Regions from separate parts of the Bacillus yunxiaonensis genome, predicted to be linked through region 1. Evidence: riboswitches for the same ligand, from Rfam matches in the RefSeq annotation. Region 1 holds a riboswitch; the other holds the start of a gene.
The links. Region 1 has a riboswitch for preQ1 ahead of WAX78_RS14010 (QueT transporter family protein). Riboswitches for the same ligand answer to the same signal wherever they lie in the genome.
Positions count from the first base shown of each region.

Region 2: another riboswitch for preQ1. It lies ahead of queC (7-cyano-7-deazaguanine synthase QueC); the one in region 1 lies ahead of WAX78_RS14010 (QueT transporter family protein).

Region 1 is NZ_JBAWSV010000004.1:364,081-374,274, forward strand. Features, by position in the region: gene WAX78_RS13985 (MarR family winged helix-turn-helix transcriptional regulator) at 1-95, opposite strand, end outside; gene WAX78_RS13990 (DUF6123 family protein) at 398-658, shown strand; gene WAX78_RS13995 (DMT family transporter) at 661-1,566, opposite strand; gene WAX78_RS14000 (reverse transcriptase-like protein) at 1,571-1,966, opposite strand; gene WAX78_RS14005 (aldose 1-epimerase family protein) at 1,982-2,854, opposite strand; PreQ1 riboswitch class I at 3,067-3,111, shown strand; gene WAX78_RS14010 (QueT transporter family protein) at 3,118-3,603, shown strand; gene WAX78_RS14015 (ribonuclease H family protein) at 3,779-4,438, shown strand; gene WAX78_RS14020 (zinc-finger domain-containing protein) at 4,451-4,627, shown strand; gene WAX78_RS14025 (DUF2564 family protein) at 4,843-5,091, opposite strand; gene cspD (cold-shock protein CspD) at 5,207-5,404, opposite strand; gene WAX78_RS14040 (cytoplasmic protein) at 6,161-6,469, shown strand; gene WAX78_RS14045 (sterol desaturase family protein) at 6,532-7,152, shown strand; gene WAX78_RS14050 (DUF485 domain-containing protein) at 7,356-7,694, shown strand; gene WAX78_RS14055 (solute symporter family protein) at 7,698-9,248, shown strand; gene WAX78_RS14060 (aspartate aminotransferase family protein) at 9,443-10,194, shown strand, end outside.
Region 2 is NZ_JBAWSV010000004.1:118,028-128,221, forward strand. Features, by position in the region: gene WAX78_RS12710 (divergent polysaccharide deacetylase family protein) at 1-392, opposite strand, end outside; gene WAX78_RS12715 (aspartyl-phosphate phosphatase Spo0E family protein) at 907-1,188, shown strand; gene WAX78_RS12720 (ATP-binding protein) at 1,215-2,711, opposite strand; gene WAX78_RS12725 (MarR family winged helix-turn-helix transcriptional regulator) at 2,886-3,332, shown strand; gene WAX78_RS12730 (M3 family oligoendopeptidase) at 3,608-5,302, shown strand; gene WAX78_RS12735 (DinB family protein) at 5,441-5,974, shown strand; gene WAX78_RS12740 (DUF6254 family protein) at 6,166-6,282, shown strand; gene WAX78_RS12745 (ATP-binding protein) at 6,293-7,501, opposite strand; PreQ1 riboswitch class I at 7,736-7,779, shown strand; gene queC (7-cyano-7-deazaguanine synthase QueC) at 7,874-8,536, shown strand; gene queD (6-carboxytetrahydropterin synthase QueD) at 8,536-9,030, shown strand; gene queE (7-carboxy-7-deazaguanine synthase QueE) at 9,023-9,739, shown strand; gene queF (preQ(1) synthase) at 9,770-10,194, shown strand, end outside.

The sequences.
Region 1 (10,194 bases):
GCAGCATTTTGTTGGGTGAATGAAGCAATTGTTTTTTGAATTTCTAAAAATGATTGCATGATTTTTTTGGTTGTATGTAAATCGTTATTCGCCATTGCTAATCCTTCTTCCTATGTATTTAGTTCCTTTTTGAACAGTTCGATATTAAACTAAAATAAATAAATAATCAACGAATTTGTTCTTTTTATCCCGCTATTCGCGGTCAGTAAGACTCCCACCTCAAGATTATGAGGAATGAGAAGGATGATAAGGTGGGGGAAACCACTGATAGAAGTTTCACTTTATTTTTCAGAAAACAGGAGATTCTACAGCAGTTTTCAAAGAAAATTCATTCTCATAATGCTTGAAAACATGTATGATAGAAAGTAGAGGATTTTTCAAATTAGGTGGGGACATCATGCAAACAGTTCAAGACTATCTTTCATTCTTACATACAAAAGGATTTAAATTATCAGAGGAAGCACAAGGATTTATTATGTTTGGTCAAGGATATACAGGTGCATCTGATGGAATTGTGAATGTGGCGATTGAAGCGACGATTAAGCATCAATTACAGTTTGATGGTAGTTACTTTATTGCTTTATTAGAACGATTAAATGAAGAGAAAATTACCGATAAAAAAAGCGCGCTGGCTTTTATGCGGAAGTTACAAACATAACTTCATGCAGCCTGCGCTTCTTTTTTTTGTTTATTTGGGAGTTCCACAAAGATCATTCCTAAGAAAATACAAATGCACCCAATGATAGCTGATACCGACAATTGCTCATTTGCAACAAGAACACCTGTGATTGCTGCAAAGACTGGCTCCATTGCAAAAATAATGGCAACGCGAGTAGGTGACGTGTACTTTTGTGCTGTTGTCTGAATAAAGAATGCTAGAGAAGTGGCAAATAGCGATGTTAGCAATAGTGCAAACAAAAATGAGCGATTTGTCCATAATGAAAGCGAAAATAACTTCTCCCAATCTTCAAACAAAAATGCACAAATAGAAGAGAAGACGCCAACTGCTAATATTTGTGTTGTACTTAATAATAGCGGAGACACCTTTTTTGAAAAGAACCCATTTACAAGTATGTGAGCAGCAAATGCTACAGCGCAACCTAAGATAAGAAGGTCTCCTATATTTAATTGAAAAGAATTTCCAGCTGTTAATAAGAACAATCCAATTGTAGCTACTGTAATTCCGAGTACAATAAATATATTCGCTTTTTGCTTTAAAAAGATAAACGATAAAACAGGTACCATGACAATACTAAGTCCTGTTAGAAATCCTGCTTTAGAAGAAGTTGTATATAATAAGCCGCATGTTTGCAGCAAGTAACCAATACATAAAAAGAATCCTACTATGATACCAGCGACGCTACTATACCCTGCCCGTTTAATAGGTGTTTTTTTCATAGAAATGAGCTGAATAACGAATAAAATAAGTCCAGCAAATAAAAAACGTACAGCATTAAAAGAAAATGGTCCGACAAATGACATAGCATTTTGAACGACAACAAACGTAGCTCCCCAAATAAAGGCAACGAACAACAATGCGAGAGGAGCAATCCACTCTTTTTTCAATACACTACCCCCGTTCATTTTTTAAAATCGCTTTTCGCGCTAATTCATCTGCTACTTTATTTTGACTGCTTGGAATCCACTTCATAAAAAAGAGATCAAATTGCTGGGTCATCTGCAATGCTTCTTCTAAAAGTGGTGCATATAAGGGATTCTTCGCATATTGTTTTTCAACAGCTTGTTCTACAAGTTGGGAATCTGTTCGAAACGATACAATTTTATAATTATGTTCGGTGCAATATTTTAATGCAGCAAGTAATGCATGATACTCAGCTTCATGGTTGCTCATAACTCCAAGTGGAACAGAAAGCTGCACAGGCGGTTGAATACCTTTAATAAAAACCCCAGCGCCAGAAGGACCTGGGTTTCCTTTTGATGCACCATCAATGTACACTTCAATCAAATTGAAAACCTCCGATTAACCGATTGTAATGCTATAGCGGCATGTAAATGTTTCATTCGCTTTTAACATTTGAATTCCTTTTTTCTCTTTAAAGTCTTTTGCGGGTTCTACTTCATCAGCAATGCCATACCAAGGTTCAATACATAGAAACGGTGCGCCGTTTCCAGGTGTCCACACACCTACAAATGGAAATCCTTCAAATGCTACTTTAATAAATTTATTATGTTTATGAGAGCGGATAGCAATTTCGTTTTTGTTCATATTTTCAAAAATAAGCGCATCGTTTTTAAATAAATCGTATGTAAGCAGAAGTTCGGTTGTTCCTTCTGCTACTAGGAGTTTATTTTTAGAAAGAAATGGTCCTTCTAATACGCTTGTTTCTAAATGTTCTGGAGTGCTGAAAGATAAGTAGTAATCTGTGAAAGATTCATTTGGTAGTAAAGGACAATTAAAACCAGGGTGTCCTCCAATTGAAAAATACATTTCTTTCGTATTTGGATTGATTACTTCGTATGTTATGTACACAGATGTTTCATGTAATTCATAAGAAACGAGTAATTCAAATGCAAATGGATAGTTTTGAAATGTTTCTTCATTACTCGTTACTGTGTATGTAATTTTTGATTCACTTTGTTCTTTTATTGTAAATGTTAGATCGCGAGCAAATCCATGCTGTGTTAACGAATAAGATTTTCCATCGATATAATATGTATTATCTACTAATCTTCCGACGATAGGGAATAAAATGGGAGCACGTCGTCCCCAATACTTTGAATCCCCTTGCCACATATACTCTGTATGATCTTCTTTTAAGCGAATGCTTTGCAATTCTGCACCTTTTTCAGAAATAGAAACGATCACTTTTTCGTTTTGAATTGTTGCTGTCATGAACAATCCCTCCTAAATCTTTCATGTTTTTTATCCCGCTATTTGTGGACAGTAAGTCACCCACTGATGGAAGTTTCACTTTATTATACGTCCTATAAAAAGAAAAGGATAGTTTATGACTGTCCGTTTGTAATTCAGTTCATTTGATACATCTTTTGCCATATTGACTTAAATTCAAATTATAAATATAATGTATTTTTGTTCATTTACATATTCACGTGGTTCGTAACCATCCCACGTAAAAAAACTAAGGAGATTATACAATGAAAATTAAGACAATTGTTGGTAACGGGATTTTAGCAGCGTTATATATTGCCGTTTCCATGCTTATTCAACCTTTTGGTTTTACGAATATTCAATTTCGCATTTCGGAAATGTTCAATCATCTTGTTGTGTTCAATAAAAAATATATTTATGGGATTGTGTTAGGCGTATTTTTAACAAATCTCTTTTTCTCACCAATGATTGCATATGATCTTGTATTTGGGGTGGGGCAATCTATTGTCGCCTTGCTTTGTACAATTGTTTCTATGCGTTTCATAAAAGGGATATGGGCGCGTATGATTTTTAATACAGTTGTCTTTACCTTTACAATGTTCCTTATTGCCATTGAACTACATCTTGCATTCGATTTACCATTTTTGCTTACATGGCTAACATGTGCAGTTGGTGAATTTGTTGTAATGGCTATTGGAGCACCTGTTATGTATTTTATTAATAAACGAGTGCAGTTTGAAAAATTTGTATAAGATGGCTAAGAGAGTTGTTCACTTAATCGTGACAACTCTTATTTCTTTTCCTCAATTCATCGTTCGAAGATGTGATGTATTCGGAATAGAATACTGTACTCATAGACAAAATATTATAAAATGAACATGTAATATTTGGTAGTGCATTGATTTTATACGTACAAGGGGGAGCGAAATGAAATATAAAATAACTTGGTTATATCGAACAAAGAATGGTTTAGAGACTAAACTTGAAACAGATTACCTTCGTTTAGAAGAGGCGATGCAGTTTGCAGTGGACTTTGAAAAAACAGGGAGAGCGAAAGAACTGTTGTTTTACGATGAAATGGGGACAGAATGGACGTTAAAAGAAGTTAAGAAACTGAGTAAACAAGTTGAAGAAGAGCCGCAAGATCTCTTATTGTATTTCGATGGAGGATACGATATTGAGACGAAAGAGGCGGGTGTGGGAGTGAGCATTTATTATAAGAAGCAGGGAAAAACGTATCGAATTCGTCGCAATGCTTACATAGAAGGAATTGATGATAATAATGAAGCGGAATACGCTGCACTATTATATGGAATGAACGTGCTAGAAGAGCTAGGAGTTAAGTATGAATCCGTTATACTTCGCGGTGATTCTCAAGTGGTGCTCCAGCAATTAGAGGGTGAATGGCCATGTTATGAGGAACATTTAATCCATTATTTAGATCAAATCGAACAAAAAGCAAAACAGATGAGAATAAAATTGATATGTGAACCCGTTTCTAGAAAACAGAATAAAGAAGCTCATCAATTGGCAACGCAAGCACTTGAGGGAACAAACATTGATAGTCATAAAGAAATAACAGAATAGGGGTGTAAGGGAGTGGATCGTAAGCAGCTGATTACGGAAGTGAATGATTTATTAGAAACATATTGCGATGGCTGCTTTTTACAGCAGCATTTTCGAAAAGAACATAGTAAACGTTATGCCCACTCCTTTTGCATTCGGCAATGCACAATAGGAGCAAAGCTAAAAGAGTATGGAACTCGATTGTCTTGAATGATTCCCTATTAACTTTGTTGAGATAGGGAATTTTATACGATTATATGTAGAAAATTTACAGCCGTTTTTTATCCTGCCATTTAGGGGCAGTAAGACCCCGCCTCAAGATTTAGAGAGGATAGGTGGAGGATGAAAAACACTGACAGAAGTTCCACTTTATAGCCCGTTACGTACATAATAAAAACATCCAGAGAAAATCCCCTGGATGTTTTTTAATGCTTTGCTTCTTGTAATTGATGCTCGCATTTCTCTAATTTTGCTTCTTGATCTAATAAAAATGGTGCATCTAAATCTGTTGCTACTTCTTTCATTGTTTCGAGCTGAAGGCGAGCTGATTCAACCGCATTTGTAGCATGCTGCAATGATTCAGGATCCATTGTGATCGTCGCGGAACCAACCATCTTTTGAGCAGTTTCTACGCGAAATTTTACTTCTTCAAAATCGTTTACAGGTAGACCCATTGTTTTCTCCTCCTTTATTTTCTCATTTCACATAGTTTTCGCTCTGTGAAAAAGAAATATACAGAGGAAACAACAAAGGAGGCTACCGATAGGCAACCTCCTGTCATATGTCGAATTAAAGTTTTACTACGTTAGCAGCTTGAGCTCCGCGGTTTCCTTCAACGATTTCGAAAGAAACTTCTTGACCTTCTTCTAAAGATTTGTAGCCTTCTCCTTGAATTGCAGAGAAGTGTACGAATACATCGTCTGCGCCTTCAACTTCGATAAATCCAAAACCTTTTTCGCTATTAAACCATTTTACTTTACCTTGCATGTTATAATGCCTCCTAAATATAATTACTTTCTCATTTAGTGAACGAAAACATTTACAAATTCATAAAATTGAAATTGTTATATTCTCGAATATTCTGCTAAATGATAATTTAAATATACATGGAATGGGAGATTTTAGTCAAGTAAGCGGTTTTATCTTTTTGTATTTTTAAATAATTTTTCACACTAGCTTTATGTATAGGTATAGAACAACTGTTATTTTTAATATCTTTAAATAAAGGCTGTACATAAAGAGCTGAGAGAATGCAGCAGTCTTATTTATCCTGCTATTCGCGGGCAGTAAGACCCTTACATCAAGATTCAGAGGGAAGATAGGTGGGGGATGAAGAAAAGGACGATATACCAACTTGGATATTTACAGTAATTTGAGAGCTTTTCTAATGTTGTATTAAATCCAGCGTTACTTTGCAAATTTGGATTATCTTTTGTGTTTCTATACACATATTGTACAGGCATTCATATGCTATATAGGATTTTTTATTGTTTTATCTTGGATTTTGAAGTGTAAAACAAGGAATTTTACAATAAAATATGGAATATAAACAGAAAGAGGCAGGAGAATTTCTTTCAGAAATATATTAAATATCGCTGTTTCTGTTCATTTTGAAAGAACGTTATTTCGCCCCAAAGTATTTGGGTATATTACAGTAAAGCAGGAATTATATTAGTGGACTATTCCATTCGTTTTGTGTATCAAGCTTTATAATTGTTCATATAAATTAAAGGGGAGATTTTTATGTATCGAACCAAGATAAATGAAAAAGAAATTATTATTACATTAGCACCGAAAATTCGTAAAGAAGTAACGGACAGAAATCCATTATACGAGGCTGTTCTTCAAACTGCTGAGCGATTACTTCAAACAAAACAACCAACATTTGCTGTAAATCATGAAATATTAGGGCTAATTATTGGAGAAGTACAAAGAGGGGAAGTAACAGTTTTTGCAGTGGAACATATTATTCCGAAACAGAATATATTTGGCTCAAGTAATTTTTTATATCGAAATGGAGAAGCAAGTAAGTTTATAATGGGAATGGAATAGAGATAAAAGAAAGCGGCCATAACAATACGTTACGGTCGCTTTCTAAGGAGAGGAACATAGGGATGAAGCGAGTTATAAAAGAGTTTTTCTTTCAGCATGATATTGCCATTATGATTGGAATATTAATTGCTTTTATCGTTTTTTTGAACATGCAATTGTTTACATGGATTGCAGCTATTGCAGTTATTGCGGGGATTATCTTTTATACAATTAACGAATATGTAACACATCGTTTTTTATTTCATTTAAAGCCGCCAAAGAATCAGTTTTTATTAAAAATGTTAAAACGTCTTCATTATGATCATCACGTATATCCGAATGATTTAAAGTTATTATTTTTACCTGTTTGGTATAGTCTTCCTGGATTTACGATATATTTATTCATCGTATATGGTATTACTTCTAGCATCACGGTGACATTATCATTTGGAATCGGAATGATTTTCATGCTTTTAGTATATGAATGGAAACATTACATTGCCCATCGGCCAATCCGTCCAATGACTCCATATGGAAGATGGCTAAAGAAACAGCATATACTCCATCATTATAAAAATGAGAACTACTGGTTTGGAGTATCGAATCTGTTTTACGACTTTTTGTTCAAGACATATAAAGAAGGAAAAGATGTCGAAACGAGTGAAACAGCTCGTAATTTGGAAGGTGAGAAAGCAGTGCAATAAGCACTGCCTTTTTTATTGCAATACATGTTTCGTTAAAAATGGAAAAATATGACGTAATTTGTCTATCGAAAAATCTTTGCTTATAAAAATAGATTGTCTACAATGAGATTAAGTTTCTGAATATTTATAAAATTTAGTAATTAATGTATTCATGGGAGGGGATTTTCTACTATTCGTATGGAAAAGAAAGGGGACGATATGAAGTGAAACAAGAATCATCTGCTCGTAAATTAAATAGTGAAATCAATTACACAGAAGTAGTACAATCTGCTGCATTTCAAAATTTATTACAAGCAAAGAAAAAATTTATTGTACCGATGAGTATTTTCTTTTTCAGTTTTTTTATTGCCTTGCCTATTTTAACATCGTATTCAAAAGTGCTCAATACACCAGTATTTGGTGATATTACATGGGCATGGGTGTTTGCATTTGCTCAGTTCGTTATGACGTGGGCATTGTGTATGATCTATAGTAAAAAAGCGGAATCATTTGATCGGTTATCGAATCAGATTCTTGAAAATGTAGATAAAGAGAGGGGATAAAGATTGAATACAACAGCTTTTACGTTGTTTTTAGTAATTGTTCTTGGGACGCTCGTCATTACGTACTATGCATCGAAAAAAACAAAAAATGCAAGCGATTTTTATACAGCAGGCGGTGGATTAACAGGATGGCAAAACGGTTTGGCGATTGCGGGTGATTACATGTCCGCTGCTTCTTTTCTTGGGATTGCTGGAGCCATAGCATTAACAGGTTTTGATGGTTTTTTTTATAGTATTGGTTTTCTTGTTGCCTATTTAGTTGTATTATATCTTGTTGCAGAGCCGCTTCGAAATCTTGGGAAATTTACGTTAGCAGATATGATTGCAGCGCGTTTTGATGCAAGAAAAGTACGCGGAGTAGCAGCGCTTAATACGATGACGATTTCGATTTTTTATATGATTGCACAGTTAGTCGGGGCAGGAGCACTTATTAAATTATTATTAGGAATCGAATACACAACGTCTGTATTGATTGTTGGGACGTTGATGACTGTATATGTTATTTTTGGCGGAATGACAGCAACGAGCTGGGTTCAAATTGTTAAAGCAGTATTATTAATGGCAGGTACATTTATTATTTCTGTTATTGTGTTTGCCAAGTTTAATTTTAGTATTACAGAAATGTTTGCACAAATGAAGACAGCAACACCGCTGAAAGAAGCATTTTTAAATCCAGGTGTGAAGTATAAAATTGGTTTAGATACCATTTCCTTGAATCTAGGACTTGTTCTTGGTACAGCGGGATTGCCTCATATTCTTGTTCGTTTCTTTACGGTTCGTGATGCCAAAACAGCTCGTCAATCTGTTGTATATGCAACGTGGCTAATCGGATTTTTTTACATTATGACAATTTTCTTAGGGTTTGGAGCGGCGGCATTTGTTGGGAATGAGGCAATTATCAAAGCGAATGCAGCAGGTAATATGGCAGCGCCAATGTTAGCGAAAGCGTTAGGTGGAAACTTTTTGTTTGCTTTCGTTTCGGCAGTAGCATTTGCGACAATTCTAGCTGTAGTAGCAGGACTTGTTTTAACAGCTGCATCAGCGTTTGCTCATGATTTCTATAATGAAATTTTACGACGAGGAAAAGCAACGGAAAAAGAACAAGTAAAAATGGCACGCTATGCTTCAGTGGGAGTTGCAGTATTTTCTATTATTTTAGCGTTATTTGCGCAAACATTAAATGTAGCATTCCTTGTATCACTTGCATTTGCTGTTGCGGCAAGTGCGAACTTACCGGTTATTTTATTCACAATATATTGGAAACGCTTTAATACTACGGGTGCAATTTGCGGTATGCTTGTTGGTTTAACTTCTGCTATTGTTCTCGTTGCGATGAGTCCGAATGTATGGAATCCAGTGGCTGGAAAAGCAATTTTTGTTGGGGACCCGTTATTTCCATATACAACACCAGGAATTGTCTCCATTCCACTTGGATTTTTAGCTGCCTATTTAGGGACAATTTTATCTAGTAAGAAAGAAGATGCCGCTAAATTTGATGAAATATTAGTAAAGTCGAATACAGGACATGGTATTAGTGACGTATCGGCGCATTAAGAAGCAGAGTGCTTTCTAGCTAAAGGAAAGCACTCTGTTTTTTATTTTACTAATTTTCTTTTTTGAATTTTTTAATTATCTGGTAGGATTTACCTCACTTTTGTGGAATGAAGGTTTAGGAAGAGAAAAATTCACATCATCATGAGGCACCGAACAGCTTTAGATATAAAAAGTTGTAATGGAAGGTGGAATGTATGGTGAAAACGAAGCAATCTGGAGAATTATTAGCAAAAGATGAAAAATACGTATGGCATGGAATGCGTCCGTATAGTCCGAATAGTACAATGATTGGAATGAAGGCAGAGGGCTGCTGGGTGGAAGATAGTGAAGGAAACCGCTATTTAGATGGAATGAGCGGTCTTTGGTGTGTGAATAGTGGCTATGGAAGAAAAGAACTAGCTGATGCTGCGTATGAACAGTTACAAAAACTTTCTTATTTTCCGATGTCACAATCACATGAACCAGCAATTCAATTAGCAGAAAAATTAAATGAATGGCTTGGCGGGGATTACGTTATTTTCTTCTCTAATAGTGGTTCAGAGGCAAATGAGACGGCGTTTAAAATTGCTCGTCAATATTATGCATATAAAGGAGAACCGCATCGTTTTAAAGTTATGGCACGCTACCGCGGTTATCATGGAAATACGATGGCGGCGATGGCAGCCACAGGACAAGCACAGCGGAAATATCAATATGAGCCGTTAGCGGCAGGCTTCTTACATGTTACACCGCCAGACTGTTATCGTATGCCAGGAATTGATGAACAGAATATTTACGATGTGGAATGTGTAAAAGAAATTGATCGCGTGATGACGTGGGAATTGAGTGAAACGATAGCGGCATTTATTATGGAACCAATTATCACAGGCGGAGGTATTTTAATGCCGCCGCAAAATTATATGAAGGCTGTCCATGAAACGTGCAAAAAGCATGGGGCACTTCTTAT
Region 2 (10,194 bases), 250 kb from region 1:
CCCATATGATTATTCATTCCAATTGCAAATGGAACTTCTTCAATTGCTTGTTTGACACGACTTCTAATTTCATCATCACTTAAGTCTGTTGTAATAGCTTTTGGACCAAGCCATTCTTTTTTTCCTTTTATAGGCTCCATTGGCATATGTATAATAACTTCGTGTCCTTTTTGATGAGCTGATCTTGCATCTTGTTTTGTAGATGGAAGAAATGGCATAACTGCAACGGTTAACGGGATAGGAAGAGATAACATTTTTTCCGTTCCCTTCATATTATTTCCAAAGTCATCAATGACAATTGCTACTTTATTTGTATGAGCGTAGGTCGGTACAGAAAAGGTTATGATTGGCAGTAGCGCCGTAAGTAAAAAGGTAACAATATATTTTCGCATGTAAGATTCTCCCTTCTTAATAACAAAACACCCATCAATAGACGAGAGATTGTTCATTTTCGGTTTAAATGAATAGAATGAAGCTACCATTAGTAGATGGGGGATCTCATCAGCTGATGGTTTTCTCATTTATATTCTTTAATTTCTCATAGTCTTGAGACGGGGGCTTACTCTCCGCGAATAGCCGGATAAATGATAATCTACTGTTATCGTTTACGTTTTGAAGTAATTTAACCGCACAAAATGTCGAAAATGCAATTGTGAAAAAGAGGAAAAATTATAATTAAGAGGGGTTTCAACTAAAATAAAACAAAAAAAATGTCTATTATTGCGAATGTATTTACAAAGATAGAATAATTTGTAATAATTCTCAAGGTGAGGATAAAGATTTGTAAATTACAGGGAGAAAATGTTTAATTTTCTGAACGTTCACACTTGATGGAAAAGAAACAGAAAATTCCATTTTTAATAAGAGAGGAATACAGATTACGGAATAATATCGAGGGGGATACGTATGTTTGTAGCAAAAAGGAAATCTACATTGGACAAGCTTTTACGCGATATTGATGTGAAGCGCGAAGAAATGATTCACTTAGGGCTTATAAATGGACTTAATAGCCTAGAGACAGTTCAAGTAAGTCAAGAATTGGACATGCTTATTATGAAATATCAACGTTACAAAGAGAATAAAGTATCGAAATGGTTTTTAATGTTAAAAGCGCCAGTTTTTAAAACGTCAAACAATGTGAGATCGAATATGTTTTGGAGAATGTTTATTACAGCATTTATGAAATAATCATCCCTGTATAGAAAAAGGGATGATTATTGTGAATGGAGCGGGAGTGTAATGCATACAGTTGTTCCTATATGTTCTTTGCTTTTAATCGTAATTTGACCATTGTACATTTCAACGATTCTTTTGCATACGACAAGGCCTAGTCCTGTTCCTGTATCTTTGTTTGTAAAAAATGGATGAAAAATATGTTTTTGGATGTGTTCTGGAATTCCTTTCCCTGTGTCTATAATACGTAATTGAGCTATATTTCCGCTTGCTTCGGCTATAATTGTCAATGTATCACCTAATGTCATTGCATCAAAAGCATTTTTTGTAATATTTAAAATAACTTGTTTGATATGATCAGTTGAGCAACGAATAAGAATTGGATGTTCTGGCATATGTATGGAAATTTGAACGTTATGTAAATTTGCCTCAGATTGGATAATTAACGAAACTTCTTTTACAATGTCTCTTAAATCGTATGTTTTTTCAATAATAGCAGTTGGTTTTCCAAGGATAAGGAATTCACTGGCAATTTCATTAATCCTCTCAATTTCTTGTTCAATAACTGAGAAATAAAATTGGTCTTGTTCATTTGTATGTTTTTCTTTTAAAAGAGCGACAAGTCCTTTAATGCCTGTAAGAGGATTGCGAATTTCGTGAGCTGTACTTGCAGCAAGAGAGCCAACTAATTCCATTTTTTGTACTTCATTTTGCTTTCTTTCCAATTTTGTTTGTCTTTTCAGAAGCATATACTTTACAACTAAAAATAAAATGTTCATAAGAAATAATGTTATTAAACATTCCGTAAAGACGTTCCGGTATAGAATATTTTGTTGAATAGGTAACGGATAAATAGAAACGCTCCACGGTAATCTTGTTAATGGAACAGTAATTTGTTGTGTGTTTTTTTGAGCAAATTTGTGATCATCATCTTGTAAAAATGTAATTCCCTGCTTATCAAGCACTTCAAAATGGTATTTTGGTTTGATTGCATTTAAAGATGCTGCAATATAGTCAAATCGTAAACTTGCTACGAGTAGTCCGGAAACCTCTTTATTCTTTTTGAGAACAGGAGTAGCAATCGCAATGACCTGATGTCCAGAAACACGATCAGTAATTGCAGATGAAACTGTGGTCCGTTTATTTTTCAAAGCCTCTTGTGCATAAGAACGATCGGCGATATCAAAGCTTCTTTTTAAACTGGATGATGCTACTGTAATTTTATAATCTGTATTCGCATAATACAGACCAGAATAGCGAGGGTCTCTTTCATCTGTACTTTGTAGGACTTGTTGGATTTGATTAATATCTTTCGTTTTTGTGCTAATAACCATAGTAAGCATTTCTAATGCAGATGTTGCTTCTCCTAAATAACGATCTAAATAGTCTCTATATAAAAATACGACTTTATGAGCTGCCTGTTTATTTTCGCGCTGCATTGTATATTTGTGGTATGAAAAAAAGAGAGCGCTAATACAAAGAGTTGGCAATATAACAAACAAAATATATAAAAATGTGTTGCGTAGTTTTACGTTCAAAATTGCTAACTCCTTCTGTTTTTTATTTTCATTATATATAAACATTCTTAAATATGCAGTGCTTTTATATTTTTTTATTATTTTTTATTGTAATATATTGAAACAAGACGGTGTTTTTGAAATTTGATATAATATCGCTATTTGAAAAGAAATTTAGTAAAGGATTGAAGAGTTATGACATCTCAGTATGAGAGAGAAAATGTTTCCAAATCATTAAAAGTATTTATCGCTTTATCGCGCGTACACCGCTCGGTTATGGATACTACCAATAAATCTATTCAAAGTAACGGGTTAAATCCAACAGAGTTTGCAGTGCTAGAACTGTTATATCATAAGGGAGATCAACCATTGCAACAAATTGGTGAAAGAATTTTAATTGCAAGCGGCAGTATTACGTATGTTGTTGATAAATTAGAAAAAAAAGGACTTGTAGAGCGAAAGCCTTGTCCAAATGATCGGCGTGTCATTTATGCTCATTTAACTGAATCAGGGCTGCAATTGATTTCCAATATTTTTCCGAATCATGAAAAAGTCATACATGAATCATTCCATATGTTAAACAAGGATGAGAAAGATCAACTATTAACGTTGTTAAAGAAGATAGGGAAATATGAGAAATAATAAAGGGTTTTGTAAGCTTTGAATGCACAGTTCAAAGTTTTTTTATTTATCCCGCTATTTGCGGGCAGTAAGCCCTCCACTGATGATTAGTTATATCTTATTTCTTACTTAATGAATAATAGTATAGAATTTTCAATGTATCCCAAGTTTAAAATTAAAATGTATGAATTTAAAAATGTATGTAGGATGAATTTTGCTGTTCAATAAAGGGGATTTGCAAAATATATGGAATAATAGTACGAGAATGCTTTTTAGAAGAGAAAGGGGCTATTTACATGGCATTTGAAAGTTATGAGTACAAACGTCCAAATATGGATGAAGTGAAAGAAAGATTTACAGAAGCTTTGCAGCAGTTCAAGAGTGTAAAAACAGTGGAGGAACAAAAGAAAGTAATTGCACATATTAATGCAATTCGCAATGATTTCAGCACTATGTATAACGTATGTTATATTCGTCACAGTATAGATACGACGGACGAATTCTATAAAGAAGAACAAGATTTCTTTGATGAGTATTCTCCAATTGTAAAAGGATATGTGACAAAATATTACGAGGCATTAACACAATCTCCATTTCGAAAACAATTAGAAGAATATTATGGTACGCAGCTTTTTGCACTTGCAGAGGCTGAAATGAAGACATATTCCGATGACGTGGTAGCAGATTTACAGTTAGAAAATAAATTATCTTCTCAATATACACAGTTATTAGCAGCAGCTAAAATTTTGTTTGAAGGAGAAGAGCGAACATTATCGCAACTTGTCCCGTTTATGCAGCATACAAATCGTAATATGCGTAAACAAGCAAGTGAGGCATATTATGGTTTTTTAGCAGAGCATGAAGAAGAGTTAGATCATATTTATGATGAACTTGTAAAAGTAAGAACGACAATTGCGAAGAAACTGGGCTTTAACAATTTTGTAGAACTTGGATATGCAAGAATGTATCGTACTGACTATAATGCAGAGATGGTTGCAAATTTCCGTAAGCAAGTGCTTGATTATATTGTTCCTGTTGCAACAGAGCTTAGACAAAGGCAAAAGGCACGCATTGGGGTAGAGAAGCTTGCGTATTATGATGAGAACTTTGAATACGCATCTGGTAACGCTGTACCAAAAGGTGATGCGGATTGGATTGTGAATCACGGAAAAACAATGTATAAAGAACTATCAGAAGAAACAAATGAATTTTTTAACTTTATGTTAGAAAATAATTTACTTGATCTTGTTGCAAAAAAAGGAAAAGCTGGCGGAGGCTATTGTACATATATTGAAAACTATAAAGCACCTTTTATTTTCTCAAATTTTAATGGAACGTCTGGTGATATTGATGTGTTAACGCACGAAGCAGGACATGCTTTCCAAGTATATGAAAGCCGCCATTATGAAATTCCAGAGTATAATTGGCCGACGTATGAGGCATGTGAAATTCATTCTATGAGCATGGAGTTTTTCACATGGCCGTGGATGAAATTATTCTTTGAAGAAGGTACGGAGAAATATTACTTCTCACACTTAAGTTCGGCTTTACTATTTTTACCATATGGTGTATCTGTTGATGAATTCCAGCATTTTGTATATGAGCATCCAGACGCGTCACCAGCTGAGCGTAAAGCAGCTTGGCGTGATATTGAAAGAAAGTACTTACCGCACCGTGATTATGAAGAAAATGATTATTTAGAGCGCGGAGGCTTTTGGCAACGTCAAGCGCATATTTATAATTCACCATTTTATTATATTGATTATACGTTAGCGCAAATTTGTGCGCTTCAATTTTGGAAACGCTCTAGAGAGAATCGTCAAGAAGCATGGGAAGATTATGTTCACCTTTGTCGTCAAGGCGGAAGTAAATCATTTTTACGATTAGTTGAAACGGCAAATTTAATCTCTCCGTTTGCTGATGGATGTGTGAAGGGTGTCATCGATGAAATTCATGCGTGGTTAGATGAAGTAGATGACACAAAATTGTAAAAAATATACACTGTTTTTTATGAATTTACAATCGACACATGTTTGGAAAAATGAGATAATAAAAGAAAATTTAGAATAATTAAAAAGAGGTGTTTCTTTGAAGAAGCGCCTCTTTTTAACCAAATAGGGGGGAGAAATATGGTGCAATCTTATGCAAATATGAATATGGAGACGTTGTTACGAGGAATGTCGTCTACAAGACAGATGCTTTTATCAGAAATTGAAATGTTAACAGATACAGAAATTAACACGAAGCCACGCCGTGATAAATGGAGCATAATGCAAGTTTTACATCACCTTCATCTAGTTGAACAATCTGTTACATCCGCAATTGTATATGCACTTCATAAAAACGAAAGAAAAGTTGTTCCACTACAAGACCTTCAACTTACACTCGATCGAACAAGAAAGAGAGAAGCCCCTCAGCAAATGCAACCAACGGAAACGATAATGAAAAAAGCACAAATGATTCAATTGCTGCAAAGTTCAAGAGAAAAGCTCTTGCATGTTCTTCATAGCATTGTTAATGAAAAAGAACTATTTGAAAAATCGCTTAAACACCCTATATTTGATGAGCTTAATTTATATCAATGGGTACAATTCTTAGATTTACATGAACAACGTCATCTTACACAGTTGAAAGAAGCGAAACATTCAATTTTGCAAAGATAAAGTGAAACTTCCATCAAGTGGGATGAGCTTCATTCTCCACTGATGGAAGTTTTTTATGAAGTATTTAGGGTGGCAGGTGACATGCACCACTATTATTTCAATTTCCATGAGTTTTGTATCATCTCATGTATGTATATTCCTACTTTATATGTCGGAACATATATAAGGACATCTTAAAAGGAGTTGAAATAATGGGAAATAAAAAACGGGAGCAAGAACGACAATGGAAAGCGCGAAAAGAACATCAACAGCCGCATGGGAAAGTGAAGACTTTTGCAGAACTTGTGGATGAAACGAAAAAAACGTGATGCAGTTGCATCACGTTTTTTCTATTAAAGGAAATGTAAGAAGGAAAGACGTTCCAACATTTTTCTTACTAGATATTTTAATTTTTCCGTTCATTGCTTTTATGACACTAAACACAACCATCATTCCAAGACCTGTTCCCTTTTCTTTTGTAGAGTAAAAAGGGGAACCGAGGCGTTTTATTTGTTCATTGTTCATACCAATTCCGGTATCTTGAATATGTAATTGGATGTGTTTATGAGCGGGTGTTAAGGTAAATGTAAGGTCTCCACCGTTTGGCATCGCTTCAATGCAATTTTTTACAATGTTTAAAAGGCATTGATTAAGCTTGTGTTTTTCTCCCGTTATGTAAAATATTTTACTTTGTTTCGTATAATGAATACGAACGTTAGAAAGGTTCGCTAATGGTGTCATGAGCGTAAGAACGTGAAGTAATTCTTCTTCTAACTGTAACGTTTGTACTTTTTCAATACTTGGTTTTGCGAATGTTAAATAGTCTGTTAATACATGGTTAGCCTGATCAATACCGTGTATAGCGATGTCTAAGTACAACAGTTTGTCTTGTTCTGTGTAGTTTTTCGATTGTAGCAATTGAAGAAATCCTCTTGTTGATGTAAGAGGGTTTCGAATTTCATGTGAAATTGAAGCCGCCATCTCACCAATCAATTGAAATTTCTCGGCGTTCACAAGTTCTTTTGCAAGACGAACTTGCGATTGTAATACGTCCATTAAGTATAAAATTAAAATCGTTCCTATGATTGTGCATAATTCGTATGTAATGATATAAGGTAGATAGTTCTTCGGATTTGGAACTATAGATAAAAAATAAGGAATCCAAACTATGCCATAAATCAGGCTGTAAAAAAAAGCTAAATACATTTTTGGTCGTATTTTTCCTTTTATATATGTTTTGTATGTTGTAATAAGAAAAATATACAAAACGATGGATGCGATAAAAGAAGGGATGACACCGCTGCCGCCAATAAAAAAACGATATAGATTCATAACGCCAAAAATTGTACCGCCTGCTACTGGACCACCGGATAAAGTTCCGACAATTAGCACGATATGTCGGAAGTCGAATTGAAAGCCGAAATCAACTTTTGCAGCAAACGACATACAAACAATAGCGGTAATGCTGCAAGACAGGACAAATACAAGCGAATTGAGCTTCGGAGAGCGATTTCCTTTTTCACTCCAAAATAAATGATAAATTAGCATTGTAACTAGAATAAACAATATATTTAAGAAGAGGTACATAATAAAAAGCTTCAGCTTTAAAACCTCCTTGTAGTGAGAAGTGAAAGATGTGATATATAGAATTATCATACTATTAATATGAAGGAAAATAAAATAATATTTTTAGAAAAAATAGAAAAAACAGACGTTTTTCACTCTTACATCCGCTATGTTACAATGAAAGATGAAAATTGAAGAAGACAGTCCATGCATAGCGTGGGAGAGGTTCGCGAACTCCCTCTATAAAAAACTAAGGAGAGAACAATATTCTTTAGATATTGTTTTGTTTTTTTAGTATGACAGTTCAAGAACGCTCTTTCTTCTTGTAATCGAAAAAAGAGGAGAATGAGTGAAATGAAAAAGGAAAAAGCAGTTGTTGTTTTTAGTGGCGGTCAAGATAGTACAACATGTTTATTTTGGGCGCTTGAACAGTTTGAAGAAGTAGAAACAGTGACGTTTAATTATAATCAACGTCATAAGCTCGAAATTGACTGTGCAGCAGAAATCGCAAAAGAGTTAGGTGTGAAACATACTGTACTTGATATGAGCCTGTTAAATCAGCTCGCTCCTAATGCGTTAACACGTACAGATATGGAAATAACACATGAAGATGGCGAGTTGCCGTCGACATTTGTGGATGGACGTAATTTATTGTTTTTATCGTTTGCGGCTGTGTTAGCTAAACAAGTAGGGGCACGCCATATCGTAACAGGTGTGTGTGAGACAGACTTTAGCGGGTATCCAGATTGCCGTGATGTGTTTGTGAAATCGTTAAACGTTACATTAAATTTATCGATGGATTATCCATTCGTTATTCATACACCACTTATGTGGATTGATAAAGCGGAAACGTGGAAATTAGCAGACGAACTTGGGGCATTTGAATTTGTCCGTGAAAAAACGTTAACGTGTTATAACGGAATTATTGGTGATGGTTGCGGTGAATGTCCAGCGTGTCAGCTTCGTAAAGCAGGACTTGATAAATATGTACAAGAGCGTGAAGGAGCGAAAGCATAATGACACAAAACTTCTTTGGATTTCGCATTGTTGAAAATTTACAAAAAATAGATCAGGACATTGAGCGTAAGCAACTGAAGTATCATAATAAGCGTGTTATGGTTAGTAAAGAATTTACGTTTGATGCTGCACATCATCTACACTGTTATGAAGGGAAATGTAAAAACCTTCATGGACATACGTATAAAGTAATTTTCGGAATTAGTGGTTATGTCAATGAAATTGGCTTAGCGATTGATTTTGGTGATATAAAAGAAATTTGGAAAAATGAAATTGAAATATATTTAGATCATCGTTACTTAAATGAAACACTTCCAGCAATGAATACAACTGCTGAAAATATGGTTGTATGGATTTTTGAGAAAATGGAAGAGGCACTAACAAAAGGTGATCGACAAAATGAATATAAAGGAGCGCGTGTTGAGTTTGTGCGCTTATTTGAAACACCAACAAGTTATGCAGAAGTAAGACGGGAGTGGATGATGGGTGAGTAACATTCCTGTATTAGAGATTTTTGGGCCGACAATTCAAGGAGAAGGAATGGTTGTTGGACAAAAAACAATGTTTGTTCGCACAGCAGGTTGTGATTATAGCTGTGCATGGTGTGATTCTGCATTTACATGGGACGGTTCTGCGAAAGAGCAAATTCGTCAAATGTCGCCAGAAGAAATTTTTTCTGAACTTGTGCAAATTGGTGGTGAAAATTTCTCACATGTAACGATTTCAGGTGGGAATCCAGCGTTGTTGAAACATTTAGGAGAATTGATTTCTTTATTAAAAAAGAAAGGGATTCGTACAGCAATTGAAACGCAAGGAAGTAAATGGCAAGATTGGTTACTTCATATAGATGAGGTGACAATCTCACCAAAGCCACCGAGTTCAAAGATGACAACGGATTTTGTTATGTTGGATTCAATCATTGATAAGCTAAGAGGAAAGGAATTTAGTTTAAAAGTGGTTGTATTTGACGATCGAGATTTTGTATACGCAAAAGAGGTGCATGAACGTTATCCGCACGCTCCGTTCTTCTTACAAGTTGGAAATGATGATACGCAGACGACAGATGATACATCGTTAATTCAACGTCTGCTTACAAAATATGAATGGCTCATTGACAAAGCAATGCAATGTAAGGAAATGAATAATGCGAAAGTATTGCCGCAACTTCACGCTTTAGTGTGGGGCAATAAACGCGGTGTATAATTACTGTATGAATGAAGGGAGATTTTTAAGATGACCGGAAGAAAAGATGAAGATTTAAAAGATGTAACATTACTGGGGAATCAAAATACAAAGTATTTATTTGAATATAGCCCGGAAATTTTAGAAACGTTTGATAATAATCATCCAAATCGTGATTATTTTGTAAAATTTAATTGTCCGGAGTTTACAAGCTTATGCCCGAAAACAGGACAACCAGATTTTGCGACAATCTACATTAGCTACATTCCAGAGCAAAAAATGGTAGAGAGTAAATCGTTAAAGTTATATTTATTCAGTTTCCGTAATCATGGAGATTTTCACGAAGATTGCATGAATGTAATTATGAATGACTTAATCAAACTAATGGATCCACGCTACATCGAAGTATGGGGTAAATTTACACCACGTGGTGGTATTTCTATTGATCCATATTGTAACTATGGACGCCCTGGCAC